4 regions of the Pseudomonas sp. VEM90 genome follow, and region 2 is predicted to be linked to each of the others. Evidence: riboswitches for the same ligand, from Rfam matches in the RefSeq annotation. Region 2 holds a riboswitch; each other region holds the start of a gene.
The links. Region 2 has a riboswitch for cobalamin ahead of cobW (cobalamin biosynthesis protein CobW). Riboswitches for the same ligand answer to the same signal wherever they lie in the genome.
Positions count from the first base shown of each region.

Region 1: it holds a riboswitch for cobalamin, as region 2 does, so the genes downstream of both, cobO (cob(I)yrinic acid a,c-diamide adenosyltransferase) here and cobW (cobalamin biosynthesis protein CobW) in region 2, are expected to answer to the same signal.
Region 3: it holds a riboswitch for cobalamin, as region 2 does, so the genes downstream of both, ACYCCG_RS23805 (ABC transporter substrate-binding protein) here and cobW (cobalamin biosynthesis protein CobW) in region 2, are expected to answer to the same signal.
Region 4: it holds a riboswitch for cobalamin, as region 2 does, so the genes downstream of both, ACYCCG_RS23815 (TonB-dependent receptor) here and cobW (cobalamin biosynthesis protein CobW) in region 2, are expected to answer to the same signal.

Region 1 covers NZ_JBTRAR010000003.1:41,931-46,107, forward strand. The annotation lists gene bluB (5,6-dimethylbenzimidazole synthase) at 1-118, opposite strand, end outside; gene ACYCCG_RS04320 (cobyrinate a,c-diamide synthase) at 115-1,410, opposite strand; gene cobO (cob(I)yrinic acid a,c-diamide adenosyltransferase) at 1,407-2,018, opposite strand; cobalamin riboswitch at 2,139-2,359, opposite strand; gene ACYCCG_RS04330 (PQQ-dependent sugar dehydrogenase) at 2,629-3,936, shown strand; gene ACYCCG_RS04335 (C40 family peptidase) at 3,992-4,177, opposite strand, start outside.
Region 2 covers NZ_JBTRAR010000025.1:34,908-39,084, forward strand. The annotation lists gene ACYCCG_RS21335 (ATP-binding cassette domain-containing protein) at 1-579, opposite strand, end outside; gene ACYCCG_RS21340 (hypothetical protein) at 750-1,112, opposite strand; gene ACYCCG_RS21345 (glyoxalase superfamily protein) at 1,109-1,486, opposite strand; cobalamin riboswitch at 1,587-1,802, shown strand; gene cobW (cobalamin biosynthesis protein CobW) at 1,903-2,970, shown strand; gene cobN (cobaltochelatase subunit CobN) at 2,974-4,177, shown strand, end outside.
Region 3 covers NZ_JBTRAR010000031.1:51,938-56,114, reverse strand. The annotation lists gene ACYCCG_RS23810 (DUF1624 domain-containing protein) at 90-1,256, shown strand; cobalamin riboswitch at 1,285-1,482, shown strand; gene ACYCCG_RS23805 (ABC transporter substrate-binding protein) at 1,594-2,604, shown strand; gene ACYCCG_RS23800 (FecCD family ABC transporter permease) at 2,604-3,620, shown strand; gene ACYCCG_RS23795 (ABC transporter ATP-binding protein) at 3,617-4,177, shown strand, end outside.
Region 4 covers NZ_JBTRAR010000031.1:56,525-60,701, reverse strand. The annotation lists gene lpxO (lipid A hydroxylase LpxO) at 1-855, shown strand, start outside; gene ACYCCG_RS23825 (carboxymuconolactone decarboxylase family protein) at 975-1,319, shown strand; gene ACYCCG_RS23820 (GNAT family N-acetyltransferase) at 1,398-1,967, shown strand; cobalamin riboswitch at 2,124-2,331, shown strand; gene ACYCCG_RS23815 (TonB-dependent receptor) at 2,441-4,177, shown strand, end outside.

The DNA of each region.
Region 1 (4,177 bases), on a different contig from region 2:
AGCGACCAAGCAGCTCGGGCGCTACCTGGCCACCAGCGAAATGGCGCATGTCGCGGCGCTCGCCGATGGCCCGGTAGATTGCGGCGCGCTCGGCGTCGCTATAGGCGTGATCATTCATGGTCGCAACAGCGCCGCCGCCGCATCCGGGCAGGAAGGGAAATAGAAGTGCACGTAGGAGGCCGTCAGCCGGCCCAGACGATAAACCGCCTCGTTGCCACGCCCGCCGTTGGGGCTCAGACCGCGGGCAATCGGCTCCAGCGCAGTACTGGTCAGCGAATGGTGATAGGTGTGACCGCGCAAGGTCCCTTCCGGCAGCTCCACCGCCTGCAGCGCCAGGGCGGCCAGGCGCTTCTGCATGGTCGCCTCGCCCGGCAGCAGGCCGAGCAGTTCGGCACGTTCACCGGCCACGTCAGTCAAGGCATCGAGCAGGTACAGCATGCCGCCGCACTCGGCCAGCAATGGCTTGCCCTGCGCGTGGTGGGCGCGGATCGCTTCGCACATCGGTGCGTTGGCGGCCAGCGCATGGTGATGCAGCTCTGGATAACCACCCGGCAGATACAGGCTGTCTACTGCCGGCAGTTCGCGGTCGTGCAGCGGCGAGAAGAACACCAGCCTGGCACCAAGGTTGCGCAGCAGGTCGAGGTTAGCGCCATACGTGAAGGCGAACGCTTCGTCCCGCGCCACGCCAATGCGCACATCGGCCAGTGAGGCAACGCAGGCTTGCGGTTCGGGTTCGGCAAAGCTTACTGGCGGCGGCAACGCCGCATCGCAACTGGCGCCCAGCGCTTCGGCAGCAGCGTCCAGCCGGGTGTCCAGGTCATTCAGCTCGCTGGCCTGCACCAGGCCCAGGTGGCGGCTAGGCAGCTCGATGCCGCGCTCGCGGGACAAGCCGCCATACCAGCGCAAGCCTTCGGTCAGGCTGCCTTCCAGCAGTTGCGCATGGCGCAGGCTACCGACCCGATTGGCCAGCACGCCGGCGAACGGCAGGTCGGCCTGGTACCGCGCCAAGCCCAGAGCCAGGGCGCCGAAGGTCTGGGCCATGGCTGTGCCGTCGATCACCGCCAGCACCGGCACGCCAAAGTGGCGCGCCAGGTCGGCGCTCGAAGGGGTGCCGTCGAACAGCCCCATCACCCCTTCGATGAGGATCAGGTCAGCTTCGCCGGCTGCTTCCCACAGCAGACGACGGCTTTCCTCCGCACCGATCATCCACAGATCCAGCTGATACACCGGCGCGCCACTGGCCCGTTCGAGAATCATCGGGTCAAGAAAGTCGGGCCCGCACTTGAACACCCGCACCTTGCGCCCGAGGTTGCGGTGCAGGCGGGCCAGGGCAGCAGTGACGGTTGTCTTGCCCTGGCCAGAGGCCGGTGCCGCGATCAACACGGCGGGGCAGTGGCGCGATCGACTCACAGTTCGACGCCTTTCTGCGCGCGGATACCAGCCTGGAAGGCATGCTTGAGCATACCCATTTCGGTCACGGTATCAGCCAGTTCGATCATCTCGGGTTTCGCAGCGCGGCCAGTGACAATCACATGCTGCATGGGCGGGCGGGCCTGAATGTCGGACAGTACCTGGTCCAGGTCGAGGTAACCATGCTTGAGCGCGATGTTGAGCTCGTCCAGCACCACGAATTGCACACCTGGGTCCTGCAGCAACTGGCGCGACACCGCCCAGGCGGCTTGCGCGGCAGCGATGTCACGCTGGCGGTCCTGGGTTTCCCAGGTAAAGCCCTCGCCCATCACGTGGTAGCGCACCTGTTCGGGGAAGCGACGGAAGAACAGCTCCTCGCCGGTGCTGTTGCGCCCTTTGATGAACTGCACCACACCGCATTGCATGCCGTGGCCCAAGGCGCGCGCGAGCATGCCGAAGGCCGAACTGCTCTTGCCCTTGCCGTTGCCGGTCAGCACCAGCAGCAGGCCACATTCGTTAGGGGAATTGGCGATGCGTTCGTCGATGACCGCCTTCTTGCGCTGCATGCGCGCCAGGTGGCGTTCGTCGCGTTCGGTGGATTCGCTCATCAGGGTTCTCCGCTGGCTGGCACCACGGCAATGCGCGGCGACAGGTAATAGGCAGGCAAACGGAGAGCGCGCAGAGGCCATGGCAGGATGCCACGGTGCACCGCGCATCACCCTCCGTGATGCCGTTGGCAGTATCAGGCCGGTCTCCGGGCTTGTGAGTGGGCCTCGGCCCTGGCCTGCGCGCCTTCCCGGATGCTGGCATCCAGTGGCCCTGCGCGGCCTTTTACTCATCCACCGTTGCGGGGGCAGCGCCGGAATCGCGCCATGCTGGCACCCACCGGCTTCCCAGTTTCACCCTGCCCAGTCGGGGCTGGCAGGGCACCTGAAACACGCCGCGAAGGTTAGAGGGTTGTACCGGGAGCGTCAATCGAAGCGGGTGACGCCGCCAAAGTATGCCTGACCCGCTCTGAACGTCCGGCCCCTGCGCTGCGCCTGGCCTTCCGAAGTAGCAATCTGCGTTGCCTGAACTACCGTGCACTTAGATGCAAAAGTCGAGGCAAGAGCAAGAACAAGCCTCTCAGAGACTGCTGGATCGACGGGGGCGCCGAGGGGAACCCGACGACCCCAGCCCCCTCTCAGTTCAACAGGCCTTCTTTGGAGGACGCCGCCTATGAAAAGCCTCATGCCTTGGTTAATCGCAGCCAGCCTGGCAGGCTGCGGCGAGACGGCGCTGCTGGACGTGCGCGAGGGCAGCGGACCAACGCCCAAGCTGCCTGCCCCTGTCACGACCTTGATCCCCACCGTAAATATCGCCCCCGCAGTCGGCTGGCCCAAGGGTATGAAGCCGACCGCAGCATCTGGCACCCAAGTCGCAGCGTTCGCCAAAAGCCTCGATCACCCACGCTGGCTCTATTTGCTACCCAACGGCGATGTGCTGGTGGCCGAGACCAACGCGCCGGCCAAACCCGAAGATGGCAAGGGCATTCGCGGCTGGGTCATGGGCAAGGCGATGAAACGTGCCGGCGCTACCGTACCCAGTGCCAACCGTATCACCCTGCTGCGCGATGCCGATCAGGATGGCGTGGCAGAAGTCCGCAGCGTTTTCATCAAAGGCCTCAACTCCCCCTTCGGCATGACACTGGTGGGCAAGAACTTGTACGTGGCGGAAACAGACAGGCTGCTGCGCTTTCACTATGAATCTGGCGCCCTACAGATTGACGATGAAGGCCACCCGGTGACCGAGCTACCCGGCGGCCCTCTGAACCACCACTGGACCAAGAATGTGATCGCAAGCCCTGATGGCAGGAAGCTCTACGTGACGGTTGGCTCGAATAGCAACGTGGGGGAAAACGGCATGGACAAGGAGCAAGGGCGTGCCGCGATCTGGGAGATAGACCCCGCCAGCGGCAAGCACCGGCTGTTCGCCACCGGCTTGCGCAACCCCAACGGACTGGCCTGGGAGCCGCACAGCGAAGTGTTGTGGACAGCGGTCAACGAGCGTGACGAACTCGGCAGCGACCTGGTGCCGGACTATATCACCTCGGTGAAAGACGGCGGCTTCTATGGCTGGCCCTACAGTTACTATGGGCAACACGTAGACCAACGAGTACACCCGCAGGCCCCGCAAAAGGTGGCCGAGGCACTGGTGCCGGACTATGCGGTCGGCCCGCATACTGCATCCTTGGGGCTGGCATTCATCGGACCCGGCGTGTTGCCGCCGCCTTTCGAACAAGGGGCATTGGTGGGCCAGCACGGGTCGTGGAACCGCAAACCACACAGTGGCTACAAAGTGCTGTTCGTGCCCTTCGACGGATCAGGCAAACCTGCGGGCCGCCCCATAGACCTGCTAACGGGCTTTCTCGATAAAGAAGGCAAGGCGATGGGTCGGCCGGTGGGCGTGATCCAGGACGGTCAAGGCGGGATACTGGTGGCCGACGATGTCGGCAATGTGATCTGGCGGGTGAGCAAAGCCCCCTGAATCTCGGCAGCCTGTATCGGTCCCGAGCTCAGCGGGGCCGATACAGGTATCGATATCAGGGATTCTGCGCCAGATGTCCTTGAGGAATCACCCGCTTGGCCTGCAGGTAGGCCTTGGCCCAGTAGCTGTTTGACAGGTAGTCCAGGCGCACGGTGCCACCGGTGGACGGTGCATGCACGAAGCGCCCGTCCCCTACATAGATGCCCGCATGGCTGACCTGCGAGCCACCATTGGTGGCGAA
Region 2 (4,177 bases):
CAGCAAGCCACGGTCCCAGGCTTCGATCATGCTCAGCAGCTGGGCACGGGCGTTGCTGTCCAGGTAATTGCTTGGCTCGTCGAGGATCAGGTAATCGGCATCGCTGAGCCACGCGCCAATCAATGCCACGCGCATGGCTTGGCCACCGCTCAGGGTTCGTGCGGGCTGGCGCCAGTCGAGTTGACCCAGGCCATGGCCCTGAAGCTGTAGCTGCAATTGCTCGCGCATATCCCAGCGCTCGCCAACGGTGTCGAAATCCTGGGGCTCGATGCTGCCTTGCTCGATGCGCTCCAGCGCCGCAATCACCGGTCCCACTTGGGCCAGGTCGGCCAGCGTGGCGCTGCGCTCGATGACTTGCTGGTCCAGCAAATGGACAGGTCCGAGGCGCCGACAATGGCCGCTGCTCGGTTCACGCTGGCCGGCAAGAATCTGCCCTAGCAGGCTTTTGCCCACGCCATTGCGCCCGACCAGGCCGGTGCGGCGTTGGTCGAAGGTTTCGTTGAGGTTGCTAAACAGCGGCCTGCCATCAGGCAAGGCCAAGGAGACGCTGTCCAGCGTCAGAATCGACGTGTTCGTCATGCACAACTCCACAAATGCCGCGACATCTCCGGTACGAACCGGAGGCTGAAGACTGGCCGTCGAACAGACGGCGGCATCAATGGCGCATTGGACGAACACCTCGTAATTTAGAGACTGCGTAGCCTAACGGCCCTCTGGGGCCGGGTAAAGCACCGGCTGCCGGTTGGGGCTCAGCGCTGCGTCTGCAAGCGCTTGGCCCAGTCTCCGCCGTGGCCGTGCGCGCAGGCTTCTTCACTGTCGAATCGCACATGCCAGGCCGGATGGTCCAGCTCAATGCCGGCTTGCTCCAGCGCCAGGCCGGTAAGCGCCAGCATGCGCGCCTTCGCATCACCGACCACGGCCGCTGCCTTGTCGGCCTCTTGCTCGAATACCCAGGTGATACGCAGGCTGCTCGGAAAGTCCTCGGGGTCGAGGCGATGGGTAAGCCAACTGAAGCCGACAATTTCTGCCTTGGCGGCTTCGCAGGCATCGGTCAGGCACGCAACCAACCCCCGCTCCAGGCGACTTATCTCGCGTTTGCCCAATGCCTTCATGGGTTGGCCTCGTCATCGATCTGCTGGCAAAAGCGCAGGCGGTTGCCGAACGGGTCCCATACCTGCATCTGCAGGCCCCAATCCAGGCGCTCGGCCTCGGGCCGGGCGAAACCGTACTGTTTACCCTGCAATTCACCCTCCAGCGCGCGCAGGTCGTCGAGGCGGGCGAACACGGTCGAGCCAGGGCAGGCATCGCCATGGTGCTCTGAAAGGTGCAGGATCAGGCCATCACGGTGGATCTGCATGTACAACGGCAAGTCCGGGCTGAAGCGGTGCTCCCAGTCCAGGCTGAAACCCAGGAAGTCGAGGTAGAACTCCTTGGCCTTGTCGATCGAGAATATGCGCAGTACAGGTATGGCGGGGGCGAGGGGCATGGTGCGTCCTTGACCGTGGATAAGGCGCCACTGTAGCGCACTTGCGCCCAGCGTTGTCGACCGGCCCCGCAGCAATGGTTGACCACCCGCCAGCCACTGCGTAGCCTTGCCACTTCGAGGTTCTTCGGCCTGGCCGAAGCTAAGACGGGAACGCGGTACAAGCCGCGGCTGCCCCCGCAACTGTAAGCACCGACAACGGATCGACACAGCCACTGCGCCAGCGCGCGGGAAGGCGTCATCCCGCCAGCCCGCCGTTCGACTGAACGGGGCATGGAACGGTGCAAGCCAGGAGACCTGCCTCGTCACGTTTTCGACTTTCAACCGGGCGGGGTGATCCGGTGGCGAACAAGCCCGGCCGGCCTGGCCTGCGGCTGTCGTCCTGCATGCCCGCGCCACACTGCCAAGGGCAATGCGACATGAAAACACTGGCCAAGCTACCCGTCACCATCGTCACCGGCTTCCTCGGCTCGGGCAAGACCACCTTGCTGCGCCACATGCTCGACAACGCCCAGGGCCGCCGCATTGCGGTCATCGTCAACGAATTTGGTGAACTGGGCATCGATGGCGAAATCCTCAAACAGTGCAGCATCGGTTGCACCGAGGAAGAAGCCAGCGGCCGCGTCTACGAGCTGGCCAACGGCTGCCTGTGCTGCACCGTGCAGGAAGAATTCTTCCCGGTGATGCGCGAGCTGGTGGCCCGCCGTGGCGACCTCGACCACATCCTCATCGAAACCAGCGGCCTGGCCCTGCCCAAGCCATTGGTACAAGCGTTCCAGTGGCCGGAAATCCGCAACGCCTGCACCGTCGATGCGGTCATCACCGTGGTCGACAGCCCGGCCGTGGCCGCTGGCACCTTTGCCGCCTACCCGGACCAGGTCGATGCCCAGCGCAAGCTCGACCCTAACCTGGATCATGAATCGCCCTTGCACGAGCTGTTCGCTGACCAGTTGGCCAGTGCCGACCTGGTGGTGTTGAACAAGGCTGACCTGATCGACGCCGAAGGCCTGGCCAAGGTGCGTGCCGAGGTGGCCGAAGAACTGCCGCCGGCGGTGAAAGTGATCGAGGCCAGCAGCGGCAAGCTGCCACTGGAGGTGCTGCTGGGCGTGGGTGCCGAGTCCGAGGCGCATATCGATGGCCGCCGAACCCACCACGATTCGCACCACGATAGCGACGATCATGACGATCATGACCACGACGCTTTCGATTCCATCTCCATCGACCTGCCGGAAGCCGACGAAAGCCTGCTGCTCGATGCATTGACCCAGTTGGTGGTGGAGTTCGGTATCCTGCGCGCCAAAGGCTTCGCCGCCATCCCGGGCAAGCCGATGCGCCTGCTGGTACAAGGCGTGGGCACCCGTTTCGACAAGCACTTCGACCGCGCCTGGCGCGCCGACGAGCCGCGCATCACCCGCCTGGTGCTGATCGGCCAGGACCTCGATGCTGCCCAGCTGGAGGCGCGCCTGCGCCAGGCGCTGGGCGCCTGACCCATGCACCTGCTGCGGACCCAGCCCGGTGGTTTCGTACCGGATGACAGCATTGCCGACCTCGGCCAGACACCCGCCGAGCTGGTGATTCTCTGCAGCGGCGATTCACACCTGGCATTGCTCGCCGACACCGCCGAGCAATTGCCCGAAGACTTTCCCAGCCTGCGCCTGGCCAACCCGATGCAGGTGCAGAACCATGCCTCGGTCGACCTGTATGTCGACCAGGTGCTGCGCCACGCCAAGGTCATCCTGGTGTCGCTGCACGGTGGCGTTGGTTACTGGCGCTATGGTGTCGAACAACTGGTCGAGCTGGCCGCCCGTGGCGTGCAGCTGATTCTGGTGCCGGGCGATGACCGCCCGGACCCGGAGCTGACCTGCCTGGGCAACGTCCGCGGTGAACAGGCCGAGCGGCTTTGGCATTACCTGCGCCAGGGCGGCAAGGCCAATGCCATCAACCTGTTCAACTGCCTGGCCAGCCAGTGGCTGGGCCGCGACTATGCCTGGGACGAGCCGCAGCCTTTGCCGCGCACCGCGGTATATCACCCCGCCAAGGGCAGCGCGACACTCGAAGACTGGTACCCGCACTGGCACCCCGAGCAGCCAGTGGCGCCGCTGCTGTTCTACCGTTCGCACCTGCAAGCGGCCAATACCGCGTTCATCGACGTATTCTGCCAGCGCCTGCAGGCTGCCGGCCTGAACCCGTTGCCGATCGCCGTGGCCAGCCTCAAGGAAAGCGCCTGCCTGGAACAGGTCGAAGCCTGGCTGGACGAGGTCGGCGCCGAAGTGCTGGTCAATACCACCGGTTTCGCCTTGTCCAGCCCCGAGCGCCCCAACCTGCGCCCGTTCCGCCGCGACATCCCGGTGCTTCAGGCCATCTGTGCGCAGGACAACCAGCCTGGCTGGGAGGCCAGCGAACAGGGCCTGGGCGCACGCGACCTGGCCATGCACATTGCGTTGCCGGAGCTGGATGGGCGCATCATTACGCGCCCGGTCAGTTTCAAGGACATGGCCTGGCGCAGCGAGCGCAGCCAGTCCGACGTTGTCTGCTACCGCGCCCACCCCGAGCGCATGGACTTTGTCGCCGAGCTGGCCCGCCGCTGGGTCGAGCTGGCCCGTCTGCCCAATGCCCAGAAGCGTGTGGCCCTGGTGCTGGCCAACTACCCGACCCGCGATGGCCGCATTGGCAATGGCGTCGGCCTGGACACGC
Region 3 (4,177 bases), on a different contig from region 2:
ACGGATAGCACAAAAACCGCTACCAACCCGTCACCGGCTAGTTATAAGATAACGTTTTATATGACATTCATTACTATTAGCGTTCACCCATGACAAGCGCAATCGCCACGCCCACTCTGATCACCCAGCGGCTGCAGAGCATCGACGCCCTGCGTGGCCTGGTGATCCTGTTCATGCTCCTGGACCATGTCCGCGAGACTTTCCTCCTGCACCGCCAGGTCAGCGACCCCATGGCCATCGACACCACGGAACCGGTGCTGTTCTTCAGCCGCACCCTCGCCCACCTGTGTGCGCCTGTGTTCGTCCTGCTGACCGGCCTATCGGCCTGGCTGTATGGCGAGAAGCATCAGGGCCGTGGCGACGTCTCGGCTTTCCTGTTCAAACGCGGGCTGTTCCTGGTGTTGCTGGAGTTCACCCTGGTCAACTTCGCCTGGACCTTCCAGTTGCCCCCCAGCGTGATCTACCTGCAAGTGATCTGGGCCATCGGCGTCAGCATGATCGCCCTGTCGCTGCTGGTGTGGCTGCCACGCGCCGCCCTGCTCGCCCTGGGCGCCATCATCGTCGCCGGCCACAACCTGCTCGACGGCGTGCACTTCGGCGTAGAGTCAGCCCTGCATGTGCCGTGGGCAATCCTGCATGATCGTGGCTGGCTGGCGTTTTCCGAGAACCTGCACCTGCGCACGTCGTACCCGGTGCTGCCGTGGATCGGCGTCATCGCCCTGGGCTACGGCCTGGGGCCCTGGTTCGGTCGCGGCAGCGATGCCGGACAACGCCAGCAACACCTGCTGGTGGCCGGTTTGCTCGCGCTGCTTGGCTTTATCCTGCTGCGCATGTTCAACGGTTACGGTGAGGCACCGTGGAGCGGTTACCCAACCTTCACGCAAACCCTGATGAGCTTCTTCAACATCACCAAATACCCACCGTCGCTTCTGTTCCTGACCCTGACCCTGGGCTGCGGCCTGTTGTTGTTGCGCACGTTCGAACGGGCCGGCCAGGCGCGCTGGATCACTGCACTGGCAGTGTTCGGTGCGGCACCGATGTTCTTCTATCTGCTGCACCTGTATGTGCTGAAGCTGCTGTACCTGGCCTGTGTGGCGCTGTTCGGGCTCAACCATGGCGACTACTTCGGTTTCGACGGTATTGCAGCGGTGTGGCTGGGCGCGGTGCTGCTGGCGGTTTCGCTGTACCTGCCAGTGCGCGGGTTCGCCCGTCTGAAGCAGCGTCGCCGCGACATCCGTTGGCTGAAGTACTTCTGAAAAGCGTTTTCACCTGGCGACGCGATGGTCTACCATGCGGGCCGCCGGTTTCCACCATGGAACTAACAGGGAATCCCAGGCCTGCCAATACAGGCCAATCGGAACTGCCCCCGCAACTGTAGGTGCCGAGCCTGCTCCATCGATGCCACTGGGCCTACCGCCCGGGAAGGCGGGAGCCGGGCCGTGACGCACCAGTCAGGAGACCTGCCGGCCTTCATTCACCAACCGGCGGGGTGTCCGGGATTGGCCATCCGTGTTGCCCCAGCCACCCGCTGGGGCTTGGCGATGCCTGTCCGTGCGTTCCTCACCAGAACTGTCCGATAGGAGATCGCCCAGCATGCTGCCCCGTTTCGCCACCCTGCTCGCGGGCCTAGGCCTCACCGGCCTGGCCCAGGCCGCTGCCACCCACTACCCGCTGACGGTCGACAACTGCGGCAAGCCGCAGACTTTTGCCCAGGCACCGCAGCGCGCCGTCACCATCGGCCAGGCCGGAACCGAGCTGCTCTATGCCTTGGGGCTGGGTGACAAGCTGGCGGGCACGTCGCTGTGGTTCAACAACGTATTGCCGGAATACCAGGCGGTGAACGCCAAGGTGCCGCGCCTGGCCGACAACGACCCCAGCTTCGAGGCGGTGGTCGGCAAGCGCCCGCAGCTGGTCGCGGTGCAGTTCGAATGGATGGTCGGTGCCCAGGGCGTGGTCGCCACCCGCGAGCAGTTCGATGAACTGAAGATCCCCACCTACGTGCTGCCATCGGACTGCGAGGGCAAGGACAACCTAGTCGGTGCAGACGGCACCCGCCTGCAAGCGTTCCAGGTAGACAGCATCTACAAGAGCGTCAGCCAACTGGCCGAGATCTTCGACGTTCAGGACCGCGGCGCAGCACTGAACGCCGAGTTGCAAGGGCGCCTCGACAGCGCCAGGGCACAACTGGCCGGCAAGGACCTGTCGGCAACTTCGGCGCTGTTCTGGTTCTCCAGCGCCGACCTGGACATCGACCCCTATGTGGCCGGCCGCCAGGGTGTCGCCGACTTCATGTTGCGCACCCTCGGTGTGCGCAACGTGGTCGAGTCCAGCGAAGAATGGCCAAGCGTTGGCTGGGAAACCCTGGCCAAGGCCAATCCGACCTGGCTGATCATCGCACGCATGGACCGCCGCCGTTTCCCCGCCGACGACTACCAGAAAAAGCTCGAATTCCTGCGCAGTGATCCAGTAACCCGCAACATGGACGCGGTAAAGCACGACCGCATCATTATCCTCGACGCCGACGCCATGCAGGCCGGCATCCGCCTGTTCCGGGGCGTGCAGACGCTCTCCACGGCCTTCGCCAGCGGTAAAGCAGCCCCGTGATGATCCGCCTGTTACCCTGCATCGCGGTTGCCTTGGGCGCCCTGTTGGCCGCCCTGCTGGCCGGCACCGCCATCGGCGAAACCAACCTGTCGCCCAGCGTGGTCGGCCAGGTGCTGGCCAACCACCTGTGGCAAGCTGCCTACCCGGTGGACCCGATCGACGCCGGCATCGTCTGGAACTACCGCCTGACCCGCACCCTGGTCGCAGCCGCTTGTGGCGCCGGGCTGGCCACCTGCGGTGTCATCCTGCAGGCGATGTTGCGCAACCCACTGGCCGAGCCCTACTTGCTGGGGCTGTCTGCCGGTGCCTCGACCGGCGCGGTACTCGTCGGCCTGCTGGGCCTGGGTAGCCTGGCATTAAGCATGTCCGCAGGGGCTTTCATCGGTGCCGTGGCCGCATTCGCCTTGGTACTGGTGCTGGCCCGCGCGGCCGGCCCCAGCAGCAACAATGCCCAAGTGATCCTTGCCGGTATCGCCGGCTCGCAACTGTTCAATGCACTGACCGCCTTCCTGATCACCAAGTCGGCCACCGCCGAGCAGGCGCGCGGTATCCTGTTCTGGCTGCTGGGCAACCTGAGCGGCGTGCGCTGGCCTTCGGTGTGGCTGGCTGTGCCGGTGGCGATTTTCGGCTTGCTGGTGTGCCTGTGGCATCGCCGTGCGCTGGATGCCTTCACCTTCGGCGCCGATTCGGCCGCCTCGCTGGGCATCCCGGTGCGGCGCACCCAGTTGCTGCTGATCAGTTGTGCAGCGCTGGTGACGGCTGTGATGGTGTCCATTGTCGGCGCCATCGGTTTTGTCGGGCTGGTTATACCCCATGCCCTGCGCCTTCTGCTCGGCCCCGGGCACAGCCGTCTGTTGCCCGCCAGCGCACTGGGCGGTGCACTGTTCCTGATTGCGGCAGATATTCTTTCGCGCACACTGATCACCGGCCAGGTGATCCCGGTGGGCGTGGTTACGGCGCTGATCGGTGCCCCGGTATTCGCGCTGATTCTGGTCAGCCGTCGGGGGCGACCATGACAGCCATGACAACTGTTCGCATCCCCCCGCTGGCCTGCCATGGGCTGGGGCTGCAACTGGCCGGCAATACCGTGCTCAGCGATATCGACCTCAGCGTTGTCGCCGGTGAAACCCTGGGCATCGTCGGCCCTAACGGCTCGGGCAAATCCTCGCTACTGAAGTTGCTGGCAGGGCTGCGCAAACCGGCCTGCGGCAGCGTGCAGCTCATGGGTGAGCCACTGGCACAGATGCCCCGCCGCCGTGTTGCCCAAGCGCTGGCGCTGGTCGAGCAACAGGCCGACACCCTCGATGCGATCAGTGTGTTCGACGCGGTTGCCTTGGGCCGCACGCCGTGGCTCTCGGCCCTGGCACCGTTCTCCCGGCAAGACTGCGCCATCGTCGAGCAAGCCCTGGCCGACCTCGACGCCCTGCACCTGCGCACGCGCCTGTGGGGGTCGCTGTCCGGTGGCGAGCGCCAGCGTGTACACATCGCCCGCGCGCTGGCCCAACGGCCGCAGGTGCTGCTGCTGGACGAGCCGACCAACCACCTGGACATCCAGCATCAGCTGAGCCTGCTG
Region 4 (4,177 bases), on a different contig from region 2:
GTTCACCTGCGCGGTCGGGTTCGCCACAAGCTGACTCGCCAACTGGGCGACCACTCCAGCTTCCTGGCCCCGATCAACAGTTTCCTGTACCTGTTCTCCAAACACCCGGCCAAGCCTTACCTGCCGGTCGAGGCCTTTCCAGAACTGAAACCGCTGCAGGACCACTGGCAGGAGATCCGTGAGGAAGGCCGCCAGTTGCTGCACGTAGGCGAAATCAAGAAGTCCGAGAATTACGATGACGTCGGTTTCAACTCGTTCTTCAAGACTGGCTGGAAGCGCTTTTACCTGAAGTGGTATGGCGAAAGCCACCCGTCCGCGATGGCCCTTTGCCCACGCACGACCGAGCTGCTGCAAGGCATCGGCACGGTCAAGGCCGCCATGTTCGCCACCCTGCCACCGGGTGCCAAGCTGGTGCGCCACCGTGACCCGTATGCCGGCTCGTACCGCTACCACCTGGGCCTGGACACCCCGAATGACGATGGCTGCTACATCGATGTGGACGGCGAGAAGTACGCGTGGCGCGATGGTGAGGCGGTGATCTTCGACGAAACCTACATCCACTATGCGGCCAACACCACCGAGCACAACCGCATCATCCTGTTCTGCGACGTCGAACGCCCGCTCAAATACCGCTGGGCAACCGCGTTCAACCGCTGGTTCAGCCGCAACGTGATGGCCGCTGCCGCTGCGCCCAACGATGCCAGCGACAAAACCGGCGGTATCAACCGCCTGTTCACCCGCATCTACAAGATCCGCGAGCGTGGCAAGGCGCTGAAAAAGCGCAACCGCATGCGCTACTACCTGGAAAAATGGGCAGTGGTCGCGGCGTTGGTGCTGGTGTTCATCTACATCTGAAGGCTCAACGCAGGCCACTGTACGACTGGCCTGCGTTTACCCACCAAAGTACCGCCTCGCACGTGCCACGCTTCGACTAGCCTGAAAGCTCCACTCGCAACCACCCCAAGGTGAAGACGATGAGCATGATGGACTGGGACGCCTACCGTAAGCAGTTGATGGCCGGCATCGGCGATCTCAAGCAACTCTCACCCGACACCGTAGCCGGCTACATGACCGCCAGCGGTGCAGGCGCCAAGACCAACCACCTGGATGCCAAGACCCGCGAGCTGATCTCCTTGGCTGTGGCTGTGACCACCCGCTGCGACGGCTGTATCGCCGTGCATTCGCAGCAGGCCGTCAAAGCGGGTGCCAGCCGCGAGGAAATTGCCGAGGCCCTCGGCGTGGCCGTGGCCATGAACGCCGGTGCCGCGCTGGTGTACTCGGCCCGTGCAATGGATGCGGTGGGCAAGGCCAACGGTTGAGCACAAACGGCGTCGTCGCCCTTGCGCGACGACGCCGCGCCACCCAGACTGAGCGGCTCACCCCGCGCAGGAACCCGCATGATCCACATTCGCCCCATGACGCCGGACGATTTCGATCGTTTCTGGCCCACCTTCCAGGCCATTGTCCAAGCCCGTGAAACCTACGCTTTCGACCCGGCCCTGAGCTTCGAACAGGCCCGCCAGCTGTGGCTGGAGCTGCCCTTGCACACGCTGCTGGCTGAAGAAGATGGCGAGCTACTGGGTTCGTATTACCTCAAGCCCAATGCTGCCGGGCCTGGTGCGCATGTGGGCAATTGCGGCTACATGGTCTGCGAACAGGCGCGCGGCCGGGGCGTGGCGCGCTTGATGTGCGAGCACTCGCAAAAGCTGGCGCGCCAGGAAGGCTTTCTGGCTTTGCAGTTCAACTCGGTGGTAGCCAGCAACGCAGTGGCCGTGGCGCTATGGCACAAACTGGGCTTTGAAACAGTCGGCCGTTTGCCCAAGGCCTATCGTCATGCCCGCCTGGGGTTGGTGGACTGCCTGGTGATGTACAAGTGGCTGGCGGATGAGCCGGTGGTGGAAAAGCCCCCCCTGCTGATCGGGCGCAAGAACATCGAGGCACGGGTATCGCGCCGCCGCGGACGCTAGCGATTTCAGGCAAGCCTGCCTTCACACCAAGCTCGTCAAGCTGGGGCCTGGTGTTCAAGCCACATTTGGTCTCGGCGCCGCAAAAACGCACAACTTGTTGTTTTTTCTCAGCATTCACAGCACACCAACATTTGACGCCCCAGCATTTCAGTGGTCAGATGCGCGCCAGTTTCAGGTGCCCTGCGCCGCCGCGCGCAGGGTGAAACGGGAAACCGGTGCGTCGTGTTGCCCACGACAAGTCCGGTGCTGCCCCCGCAACGGTAAGCGAGCGAATCCTTCGAGATACCACTGTGCTCAAGCATGGGAAGGTGAAGGTTTCATGCCCCTCGCAAGCCCGGAGACCGGCCTGGAGCTTCATTTGGCAACCCGCGGTGGGCGGGCGCAGGCCGGAATCCGTGCGCGCGCCTGCCTGCATGGTTCGCCTTTGCGTGTTTTCCACCGGGATCCATTCATTCCTGCAGCAGTGGAACGACATGTCCCGTATGTTCAAGCTTCACCCCTTGGCGGCCTGCCTGGCCGTCGCCCTGCCGGCGTTGGCTGATGAGCGCGAGCCGCAGCCTCTGGCCCTGCCTTCCACGGCCATCACCGACACCCTCGACAGCCGCGCCATCGACCTGGCCACGCCGACCCAGGCCGGCTCGCGCCTTGGCCTCAGCGCCCTGGAAACACCGGCCAGCACCAGCAGTATCAGCGAACGGCAGATTCAGCAGCGCAACAACCTCACGGTGCAGGATGCAGTGACCCGCTCGCCGGGCATTACCTTCGTCGGCTCACCGGGGGACGGCGGTACAGGCCTGTCTGCCCGCGGCTTTGCCGGCCACAGCTCGGTGATGACCCTGTTCGACGGCGCGCGCCTGTACACCGGTGCCGGCACCCAGACCTTCCCGGTCGACCCGTGGATGGTCGAACGCATCGAGGTGATTCGCGGTCCCGCCTCGGTACTGCATGGCGAAGGCGCCACCGGCGCGGTGATCAACGTGATCCCGAAAAAACCTTTTGCCGGCGAAGTGCGCAACCACCTGCGCCTGGGTTACGGCTCGTGGGACCGCCAGCAGCTCGGCCTGGACAGCGGCGGTAGCCTCAGCGAGCGCCTGAGCTACCGCCTGACGCTGAACCAGCAGGCCGGCAATGGCTGGGTCGACCGCACCGCTTCACGTAGCCTGGCCCTGAGTGCCGCACTGCGTTTCGATGCCAGTGACGACCTCAGCTTCACGCTGGCCCATGATCGCGGCGATGCACAACCTGCCAACTACTACGGCACCCCGCTGATCGACGGCCACTACCGCAGCAGCCTGCGCAAAAAGAACTACAACGTACAGAACGACGTGCAGCAGTACGTTGATGAATGGACCCGGCTGACAACCGACTGGGCGCTGAACGACCAGATCAGCGCCAGCAACCAGCTGTACTACATCAAAAGCCGCCGTCACTGGCGCAACGCCGAGGACTACAGCTGGGACAGCGGGCGTCAGCAGCTGCTGCGCGGCAGCTACCTGGAGATCAAGCACAACCAGGAACAGTTCGGTGACCGCCAGACCTTCACCTTCGACCACACCCTGTTCGGCCTGGCCAGCAAGACCGTGCTCGGTGCCGAGTACAACAAGGTGCGCTTCAACGTCGACAGCAATTCACCCTACAACGATGTCGGCGGCGACTACGTCGACCCGTGGCAGCCACAGCCCGGCGGGTTCCATAGCGCCTCGCCGTTGCGGCCGCAAACGCTCTCGACCACCCATACCTTTGCCCTGTTTGCCGAAAACCGCCTGCAATTGAGCGATCGCCTGTCGTTGGTTACCGGCGTGCGTCGCGACCAGAACCACATCGACCGCAATAACTTGACCAACGACAGCCGCAGCGATCGTAGCCTGCAAGGTGGCAACTGGCGTGTCGGGCTGGTGTTTGCACTCAACGACGACCTGTCGTTGTACGGCCAGTACTCAACCAGCGAGGACGGGGTCAACAACCTCATCAGCCTCAGCCCCGCACAGATGCACTATGACCTGACCGAGGCGAAGCAGACCGAGGCCGGCATCAAGCAGCGCTTTTGGGAGGGGCGTGGCGAATGGACGCTTGCCGCCTACCACATCGTCAAGAAAAAACTGCTGGTCGACGACCCGATCACGCACGAGAAGCAACAAGCCGGGCAGCAGACCTCCGATGGCCTGGAAGCGACGCTGGAGCTGGCCCTGGCCCATCAGTGGCAGGTGTCG